DNA from 3 places in the Streptomyces sp. NPDC005761 genome. Region 2 is predicted to be linked to each of the others. Evidence: riboswitches for the same ligand, from Rfam matches in the RefSeq annotation. Region 2 holds a riboswitch; each other region holds the start of a gene.
What was found. A riboswitch is a leader RNA that binds a small molecule or an ion and turns the genes downstream of it on or off. The one in region 2 is predicted to bind thiamine pyrophosphate.
Positions count from the first base shown of each region.

Region 1: it holds a riboswitch for thiamine pyrophosphate, as region 2 does, so the genes downstream of both, ABZ434_RS31825 (cytosine permease) here and thiO (glycine oxidase ThiO) in region 2, are expected to answer to the same signal.
Region 3: it holds a riboswitch for thiamine pyrophosphate, as region 2 does, so the genes downstream of both, thiC (phosphomethylpyrimidine synthase ThiC) here and thiO (glycine oxidase ThiO) in region 2, are expected to answer to the same signal.

Region 1 covers NZ_JBEXXX010000052.1:229-3,432, reverse strand. Annotated here, with positions in the region: gene ABZ434_RS31835 (phosphatase PAP2 family protein) at 1-726, shown strand, start outside; gene ABZ434_RS31830 (hypothetical protein) at 901-1,539, shown strand; TPP riboswitch at 1,738-1,834, shown strand; gene ABZ434_RS31825 (cytosine permease) at 1,826-3,204, shown strand, end outside.
Region 2 covers NZ_JBEXXX010000004.1:36,592-39,795, reverse strand. Annotated here, with positions in the region: gene ABZ434_RS05515 (Rv2175c family DNA-binding protein) at 61-426, opposite strand; gene ABZ434_RS05510 (FAD-dependent oxidoreductase) at 496-1,671, opposite strand; TPP riboswitch at 1,887-1,999, shown strand; gene thiO (glycine oxidase ThiO) at 1,997-3,175, shown strand; gene thiS (sulfur carrier protein ThiS) at 3,172-3,204, shown strand, end outside.
Region 3 covers NZ_JBEXXX010000002.1:154,212-157,415, forward strand. Annotated here, with positions in the region: gene ABZ434_RS02850 (SsgA family sporulation/cell division regulator) at 1-227, shown strand, start outside; gene ABZ434_RS02855 (YibE/F family protein) at 308-1,648, opposite strand; TPP riboswitch at 1,720-1,853, shown strand; gene thiC (phosphomethylpyrimidine synthase ThiC) at 1,846-3,204, shown strand, end outside.

The DNA of each region.
Region 1 (3,204 bases), on a different contig from region 2:
GAGGCCGACCGCAGATTCGGTGTGCGGCTGCTCGGTGCCGTCGCCGTCGCCGCGCTCTCCGCGGTGCCCTTCGCCCTTCTGCTCGTCCTCGTCGAGGGCCGTTGGCGCCCACTGCGCGTCGTGGACGCGGGTGCGGCACGCCGGCTGCACGAGACCGCGCTCGCACACCCTGCGTGGACGAGCACGCTCCGTTTCCTGTCCGACTGGGTCTGGGACCCGGCGACGCTCCGCTGCGCGGTCGCCCTGCTGACGGCGTGGCTGCTCTGGCGCCGCGCCTGGCGGCTGGCGGCATGGTCCGGCGTGACAGCGGTGGCCGGTGCGCTGACCGGACTCCTCGTCAAGGTCGTGGTCGAGCGGGCCAGGCCCTCCCTGACGGACCCGGTGGCGCAGGCACCGGGCTTCTCGTTCCCCTCCGGTCACGCGATGACCGCCACCACGTCGTTCGCCGTCCTGATGCTCGCGCTGTTGCCGCTGGTGCCCCGCGGCTGGCGCAGAAAGCTCTGCTGGAGCGTGTCGGTGCTCTCGGTGCTGGGCGTGGGATTCACACGGGTCGCGCTCGGCGTGCACTGGTTCAGCGATGTGGTCGGCGGCTGGCTCCTCGGCCTCGCCGTGGTGGCGTCGACCGCCTGGGCCTTCGAAGCGTGGCGCGTCGACACCGGCCGTCGCCGGACCGCGATGGCCGAGGGCCTGGAACCCGAGTTGAACGAGGCAGCTCCGGAGCGGTGAGTGACGTACGGCCGCCCGAAAAGAGCCAACGACCTCGTGTCATGCACGAGGGCGTTAGGTGCGCCTTCCTCCGGGGCCGCGCCGAGCGCCAGCTCGCACGATCCGCCGCCTCGTACGTGAACGCGCGAGCGGCGGTACCGCTCGGCCGGGGCCGGGCAGGACAGACTGTCGGCCATGGCACAGGAGCGTTGGCACTTCGACGGATGGATCGGAGCCGTCGGGACGGCCTCGGGGACGCGGATCGTATGGGGGCACTGGTCGCGGTCCCCGTTCGGGGCGTTCAGCGACGTCATGATCGAGCAGCCGGACGGCGAGCGCCGGCTGCTCGCCCCCTCCCGCCAGGTCGCCGAATTCGTCGCGGACACCTACAGGTTCGAACGGGTGGAGGTGGTGCCGGTGGAGGTCAGGCGTGACGCCGCCCGTTGGTACGTCACGGCGGGGCCGCTCGTGCTGGACCTCGTCACCGGTTCCCGGACCGTCCTGGGCCGACTGCTGTGCGCAGTTCCCGCCCCCTTGGCCCGCAGCCGCACCTGGGCCGCCGTCTGCGACGTACCCGCCCGTCTGCTGCCGGGCGTCCGCACGCTGGGCAGCGCGGGCCCGGACCGTCGCGAGTGGTACGGGGCCCGGGACCTGCACCGTGTCCGGGCAGCGACCGCGACCTTGGGAGGGAGGCATCTCGGCGAGCTCGCCCCCGTAGACCCGCCGGTCACCTTCGGGTTCGGTTCGGCCCCCCGCGACCCGTCCGTCGTCCGGGTCATCTCCACCGTGGAAATGCAGGTGCCACCGGGTGGTCCGACCACGCCCACGGGCTGACCGGCCCGGACGGGGCGCCGCGTCGCCGGCGCCCCGGACCGGGCCGCGTGCCCGGCCCGGACGGGCGCTCGTCACCGGGCCAACTCGCGAACGCACACACCTTGCTGACCGAGCCGCACGAGCCCGGAAGCGGGTCTGCCGACGCCCGGTCGGAGCCCTGTCGGCCGGGCCCGAACGCGTGGGTTAGCCTTGCCGACGCAATCCGACACGGGGTGCCCCGACCAGCGGGGCTGAGATCACACCCGTCGAACCTGAACCAGTTAGCACTGGCGGAGGGATGTCATACATGTCATTTCCACCTGCGCCGAACGGACCGGCGGGCGCCGCGCCCCCGTCCGTATTCGACGGGCGGACACCCACCGCCGGCGATCTGCGCATCGAGACCCGCGGGATCGCCCCGGTCCCCGCAGCGCAGCGTTACGGCGGACCCGGACGGCTGTTCACCGTGTGGTTCGCCCCCAACCTCACGATGACGGGCGTCTTCACCGGCACGATCGGCATCGTCCTCGGGCTGGACTTCACCACCGCACTGGTGGCCGTGGTGCTCGGCACCCTCCTGGGCGCCGTACCCACCGCGTACCTCGGGACCTGGGGCAGCCTCACGGGAACGGGACAACTGGCGCTGGCCCGGCTCGCTTTCGGCCGGGCAGTCGCGGTGCCGGGTGTGCTCCAGTGGCTGTCGTCGGTCGCGTGGGACGCGCTCATCGGCCTCTTCGGCGGGGACGCGCTGGCTCGATTGTGCGGCTGGCCGTTCTGGCTGGGCGTACTCGTCATGATGGTGGGGCAAGGCGTTCTCGGTGTGCTCGGCTACGAGGCGATACACCGACTGCAGAAGATCATGACCTTCGTGCTGGCCGCGGCCTTCGTCGTGCTGACCCTCAAGCTCCTCGACGGCGTCCACCCCACCGCCACCGGGTCGGTCCACGGCGCCGACCGCGCCGGCGCGTTCGTGCTCACCAGCACCATCGCTCTCAGCCTGTCCCTTTCCTGGGCCCCGTACGCCAGCGACTTCAGCCGGTACCTGCCGCGGTCCGCCTCCCGCCCTCGCATGTTCTGGTACACGCTTCTCGGCATTTCGGTCTCCTTCGTGGCAGTGCAGGCGCTCGGGCTGTGGGGGGCCTCGGCCTTCACCGACCAGACCGCGAGGGGTGTCGACGAACTGCTGGGGGGCGGCGCGCTCGGCGCGTTCGGACTGCTGGCCGTCGCGCTGGCCGCGCTGTGCAGCAATGCGATGAACGACTACAGCGGCTCACTGGCCCTCCAGACGGTCGGGGTGCCCATCCCACGCCCGTCGGCGGCGGCTCTGTCTGCCGTACTCGGCTTCCCCCTGGTGCTGTGGATGCACGCCGCGGACACCACGGCCCGTTTTCAGAACGTCCTGCTGTTCGTCGGCTACTGGATCCCGGGCTTCGTGGCGGTGGTGGCCGTCGACTGGTTCGCACGCGCCGCGGACAGGGGAGGCGCTCCGTTCGATCCGGCTGTCGAGAGCGCCCGCCCGCAGCCGTGGTGGCCCGCCCTCACGGCATTCGTCGTGGCCTTCGGTGCGGCGGTGCCGTTCATGGACACGAGCCTGTACGTGGGGCCGGTGGCCGCAGCGCTGCACGGCGCGGACCTCGCCTACTACGTCGCGTTCCTCGTGGCGCTCGTGGTGTACGCGCCCCTGCG
Region 2 (3,204 bases):
GGTCGGTGGTGCGGGGTCGCGGGCCGCGTCGAGCGGCCCGCGACCCGGTGCGGCTGTGGGTCAGACGGCGAGCGCCTGGGCGCGGCGCTTCACCTCCGTGCCGCGATTCTCACTCAGCGCCTGCGCGGGCGTGCCCGGCAGGCTCGGGTCGGGGGTGAAGAGCCATTCCAGCATCTCCGCGTCGGAGTAGCCGTCGTCCCTCAGGAGCGTCAGGGTCCCCGAAAGGCCCTTGACCACCTTGTCGCCGTCGATGAAGGCGGCAGGCACCTGGAGCGCCCGGTTCTCACCACGTCGTACGGCGATGAGCTGGCCCTCCTTCACCAGCTGGCGCACACGCGTCACCTGGACATCGAACATTTCGGCGATGTCGGGGAGGTGGAGCCAGGCAGGGACGAGAGCATCGATCTTTGCGTCAATCTCGGTCACGGGGACAAGCGTGCCATCCCGGACCGACAGTCGGTACCCGGGCCGACCGTCCGAGGGCCGGCCGGGCCGTCAGAGCGTGGCCGATTTCAGGGGCACGGAGGGGTCCGCGACCCGGTCGGGGGCGAGTTCCACCCCCGATTCGACGAGTTTGCGGCCCTGCGCGAGATCGCGCGGACGGCCGACCGCCAGTACGGCGACGAGCACGCCGCCGCGCAGCCAGCACACCGTCCAGCTCGGTCCGGACGGATCACCTCGCCACACCAGGGTGTCGGCCTCCGTGTGGTGTCCCGCGTACTGGACGAAGCGGCCGAACTGCTCGGACCAGAAGTAGGGCACGGGGTCGTAGACCGGGAGGGGCCCCTCGCCCTGCGGAGCGGTGACGGCGGCTGCGACGGTCCGGGGGCCCTGGAGGGCGTTGTCCCAGTGGTGGACGAGCAGCCGCTCGCCGTAGCGGGCCGAGGGGAAGGAGGCGCAGTCGCCGACCGCGTACACATCGGGGAGTGAGGTGCGCAGCGACGCGTCGGCGGTCACCGACCGGTCCGGGCCCCTCTCGATCCCCGATCCGGCGAGCCAGCCGGTCGCGGGCCGGGCACCGACGCCCACGACGACCGCGTCCGCCGGGAGCACGCGGCCGTCGGCCAGGACCACGCGACCGGGTTCGATGCGGGCGACCCGGGCGCCGGTGAGAAGTGCGGCGCCGCTCTCGGCGTACCAGCCGGCCATGGGGGCCGTCACCTCGGCGGGCAGTGCGCCGGCGAGCGGGCGGTCGGCGGCCTCGACGACGGTGACCGCGCAGCCGGCCGCGCGGGCGGCGGTCGCGAACTCGGCGCCGATCCAGCCCGCGCCGACGACCACGACGTCGTGCTGTCGTTCGAGGACCGGCCGCAGCCGGGCGGCGTCGTCGAGCGTGCGCAGGAGGTGGACCCCGGGGACGCCCTCGGATCCGGGCAGCACCAGAGGCTCGGCGCCGGTGGCGATGACCAGGACGTCGTAGGGGACGGGCCCCTCCGGGGTGTCCAGTTCGTGGTCGGCCGCGCGCAGTGCGGTCACGTCGAGGCCGAGTCTCAGGGTGATGTCCAGGGCCTCGAAGTCGATGTCGAAGGCCGAGCCCTCGGCCTTGCCGAGGAGGACGGCTTTCGACAGCGGGGGCCGGTCGTACGGCTGGTGCGGTTCGGCGCCGATCAGCGTGACGGGGCCGGTGAAGCCCTGTTCGCGCAGGGCCACGGCGGTCTGCACGCCTGCCATGCCCGCTCCGGCGATCACGACGCGGCGGCTCGGCCGCGAATCTGTCTGCTGCTGTCCGGTCTGCTCGTCCACCCGCCCACCTTAAACACCTGACGCATCGTCAGTAAGTCGGACGGCCGCTCACCGCCGCCGGATCGCCGCGCCCGGCGCTCGGGCCGACGGCCTCGGCGGCTCCCCTTGCCGGGGGCGCGGGGCAGGGGATTAGGGTGGCCGTGCACATCACTCGCGGGAGCCCGGACGCACCGGGCTGAGAGGGAGGCTGGACGGCCTTCGACCGTACGAACCTGATCCGGGTCATGCCGGCGAAGGGAGGGGCTGGACGCCCATGCGCACGCATCGTACGAACGGGTCCGACGTCCTGGTCATCGGGGGCGGCATCATCGGACTGGTCACCGCCTGGCGGGCCGCTCAGCGCGGTCTGGCCACCGCGGTCGTCGATCCCGCACCCGGCGGCGGCGCCGCCCAGGTCGCGGCCGGGATGCTGGCAGCCGTCACCGAACTCCATTACGGCGAAGAGATGCTGCTCGGCCTCAACGTCGCTTCCGCCGCACGCTATCCGGCGTTCGCGGCAGAGCTGGAGGCGGCGAGCGGACAGGACATCGGCTTCCGTGCCTGCGGCACCCTGGCCGTCGCGCTCGACGCCGACGACCGCGCCCATCTGCGCGATCTCCACGCCCTGCAACGCCGCTCGGGGCTGGAGTCGGAGTGGCTCACCGGCCGTGAGTGCCGTCGCCTGGAGCCCATGCTGGCCCCTGGCGTACGCGGAGGGCTGCGGGTCGACGGCGACCACCAGGTCGACCCGCGACGGCTGGCCGCCGCGCTGGTGACGGCGTGCGAACGGGCCGGGGTTGTCTTCCACCGCCAGCGGGCCGAGCGGCTCTCGGTCACGGGCGGCCGGGCCGCCGGAGCCGTACTGGCCGACGGTACGCAGCCGGCGGCCGATCAGGTCGTCCTCGCCGCGGGCAGCCTCAGCGGCCGGCTCGCGGGGGTGCCGGATCACGTCCTGCCCCCGGTGCGCCCGGTGAAGGGCCAGGTACTGCGCCTGACCGTGCCCACCGCGTACGCCCCCTTCCTCTCCCGCACCGTGCGGGCCGTCGTCCGGGGCAGCCACGTCTATCTCGTGCCGCGCGAGAACGGCGAACTGGTCATCGGCGCCACCAGTGAGGAGATGGGCTGGGACACCACGGTCACGGCCGGCGGTGTGTACGAGCTGCTGCGCGACGCGCACGAGCTGGTGCCCGGCATCACGGAGCTGCCGCTCACCGAGACCCTCGCCGGCCTGCGCCCCGCCTCCCCCGACAACGCCCCGCTGCTCGGCCGCACCGCGCTGCCCGGCCTCCGTCTCGCCACCGGCCACCATCGCAACGGGGTGCTGCTCACCCCCGTCACCGGGGACGCCATGGCAGAGCTGCTGGCCGGCGGCGAGCTGCCCGAGGTGGCGCGCCCGTTCTCCCCCGGCCGTTTCTCACCCGCCGCCCCCGTACGTCAGGAGCAGCCCGCATGACCGAGTCCGCCCCCCTCTCCGAGCCCATG
Region 3 (3,204 bases), on a different contig from region 2:
TACACATCGGGCCGACCGAGCCCGAAGGGCTGTCCGACGTCCACATCCGGCTCCAGGTGGGGGCCGACCGTGCACTCTTCCGGGCCGGTACGGCACCCCTCGTGGCCTTCCTCGACCGGACGGACAAGCTCGTGCCGCTGGGGCAGGAGTGCACGCTGGGTGACTTCGAAGGCAATCTGGAAGAGGCTCTGGGGCGAATTCTGGCCGAGGAGCAGAACGCCGGCTGACGAAGCCCGTGTCCGTGGCCTGCATGCCGGTCGAACAGCACACCTGCCGAACGGGTGAATCGCTCTCCGTGTCCGGGCGCTCAGGACTTCACCCGACGACGGCGCCCCCTGCCACTGCGCACGGGTGCGGGAATTCCGGAATTCGCGGTGAGCCTGGAGCGGTCGGCGGAGACGACCAGCGCCGCGAGCGCGGTGGTCACCGGCACCGAGGCGACCAGCCCGATCGAGCCGATCAGTGTGCGCACGATCTCCTCCGCCACCAGTTCGCTGTTGGCCACCGTCCCCATGCTGCTCTGGGCGATCGAGAACAGCAGCAACAACGGAAGCGCGGCGCCCGCATAGGCGAGCACCAGGGTGTTGACCACCGAGGCGATGTGGTCGCGCCCGATCCTGATCCCTGCCCGGTAGAGATCCTTCGCACTCATCGTCGGGTCCGCCTGGTGCAGTTCCCAGACCGCGGAGGTCTGGGTGACCGTCACATCGTCGAGCACCCCGAGGGAACCGATGATGACGCCGGCCAGGAGCAGCCCGCTCATGTCGATGTGCGGATACAGGCCGTGGATGAGGCCGGTGTTGTCGTCGGTGTTCCCGCTCAGGCTCGCCCATCCGATGAAGAGCGAGCCGAGCAGCCCGATCAGCAGCAGTGAGATCAGGGTGCCGATGACGGCGACAGAGGTGCGGGCCGTCAGTCCGTGGCAGATGTAGAGCGCGATGAGCATGATGGCGCCGGCTCCGACGACGGCCACAACCAGCGGGTTCGAGCCCTGCAGGATGGCCGGAAGGATGAAGAGGGTCAGTACGGCGAACGACAGGGCGAGCGCCACCAGCGCCATGACCCCGCGCATCCTGCCCACGGCGACCACCACCAGCGCGAAGATCCCGGCCAGCAGAAGCAACGGGAACTTCCGGTTCACATCGGTCACCGAGTACTGGAGGTCATGGGGCGCGTCGGGGGCGTACGCGACGACCACACCCTGACCCTCTCGCAGTTGCCGGGGCGCGTCAGGCTGGACGACCTCGATGAATGTGCGGCCCTTGTCCTGCCCGCTGGTGATCTCGACGGCGGCCTTCTCGCAGAGGGCGGCCCCGTCGTCCCTCTCGGCCCGCTCGCCGGTGGGCGGCGGGGTCTCGCCGCTGACGGGCAACTGGGAGGCGTTCACGTCCTTGCAGTCGATCTTGTCGATGTTCACCACCTTGCCCTGCTGGGTCTGCCGGTCGAAGCCGACACCTGTGCGCTCGTGCGCGGGCGCACCACCGGGCCAGAGGACCACGAGCCCGACGACGACCGCTGCTGCGAACGGGATCAGGACCGCAGCGATCACTTTGCGCAGATGGCTGGAGACGGGCGCGGCCGGGCCGTGGCTGTGGGAGTGCGTGTGCTGATGGCCCTGTGGTTCGGGCCCGCTATGAGGGGACGTCACCGGCCGATCATCGCAAGAAGAGAAGGGGCCCTCTGGCCAGCTCGCCAGGAGTGGCGCTAGCGTGGTGGCACCTTTGCACACGCGGGAGCTCGGAGCACCGGGCTGAGAGGGCGCTGATCTCCGTACGTCCGTACGGGACACGCTGCGCCGACCGCCGAACCTGTTACCGGGTAATGCCGGCGTAGGGAGTAGGTCTCATGACCACATCGGATGCACGCACGCCTGCCTCCAACCAGAGCGACGAGGCCGGGAAGTCCATCGGCTGGCACAAGGGATACGTCCAGGGCTCCCGCCCGGACCTCCGTGTGCCGGTACGTCAGGTGCACCTCACCAACGGCAAGGACGTGACGCTGTACGACACGTCGGGGCCGTACACCGATCCTTCTGCCGAGACCGACGTCCGCCGGGGGCTGGCACCTCTGCGGGAGAACTGGATCATCGCCCGCGGCGACACCGAGGAGTACACGGGGCGCCCCGGACGCCCCGAGGACGACGGGCTCAAGCACACCTCTCCGCGCGGAGGGCTGCGCAACCTGGACGCCGTCTTCCCCGGCCGTCCCCGCCAGCCGCGGCGCAGCCGGGACGGCCGTCCCGTCACCCAGCTCGCGTACGCCCGGCGGGGCGAGGTCACCCCGGAGATGGAGTACGTCGCGATCAGGGAGAACGTCGAGCCCGAGGTCGTCCGCGAGGAGATCGCGGCCGGCCGTGCGGTGCTGCCGGTCAACGTGAACCACCCGGAGATCGAGCCGATGATCATCGGCAAGCGGTTCCTGGTGAAGGTGAACGCCAACATCGGCAACTCCGCGGTCTCGTCCTCCATCGAGGAGGAGGTGGACAAGATGACCTGGGCGACCAAGTGGGGCGCCGACACGGTCATGGACCTTTCCACCGGCCGCAACATCCACACCACCCGTGAGTGGGTTCTTCGCAACTCCCCCGTGCCGATCGGCACGGTGCCGCTCTACCAGGCACTGGAGAAGGTCGACGGCAGGGCGGAGGAACTGACCTGGGAGATCTACAGGGACACCGTCATCGAGCAGGCCGAGCAGGGCGTCGACTACATGACGGTGCACGCCGGCGTGCGCCTGCCGTACGTACCGCTGACGGCCCGCCGCAAGACCGGCATCGTGTCCCGGGGCGGCTCGATCATGGCCGCTTGGTGTCTCGCGCACCACAAGGAGTCGTTCCTCTACGAGAACTTCGAGGAGCTCTGCGAGATTCTCGCCTCGTACGACGTGACGTACTCCCTCGGCGACGGCCTGCGGCCCGGCTCGATCGCGGATGCCAACGACGAGGCCCAGTTCGCGGAGCTGCGGACGCTCGGTGAACTGAACACGGTCGCCAAGAGGTTCGGGGTCCAGACCATGATCGAGGGGCCGGGCCACGTCCCGATGCACAAGATCAAGGAGAACATCGACCTCCAGCAGGAGATCTGCGAGGAGGCCCCGTTCTACACGCTCGGCCCGCTGACGACCGATGTGGCGCCCGCGTACGACCACATCACCTCGGGCATCGGAGCCGCGATGATCGCTTGGTGGGGGACGGCGATGCTCTGC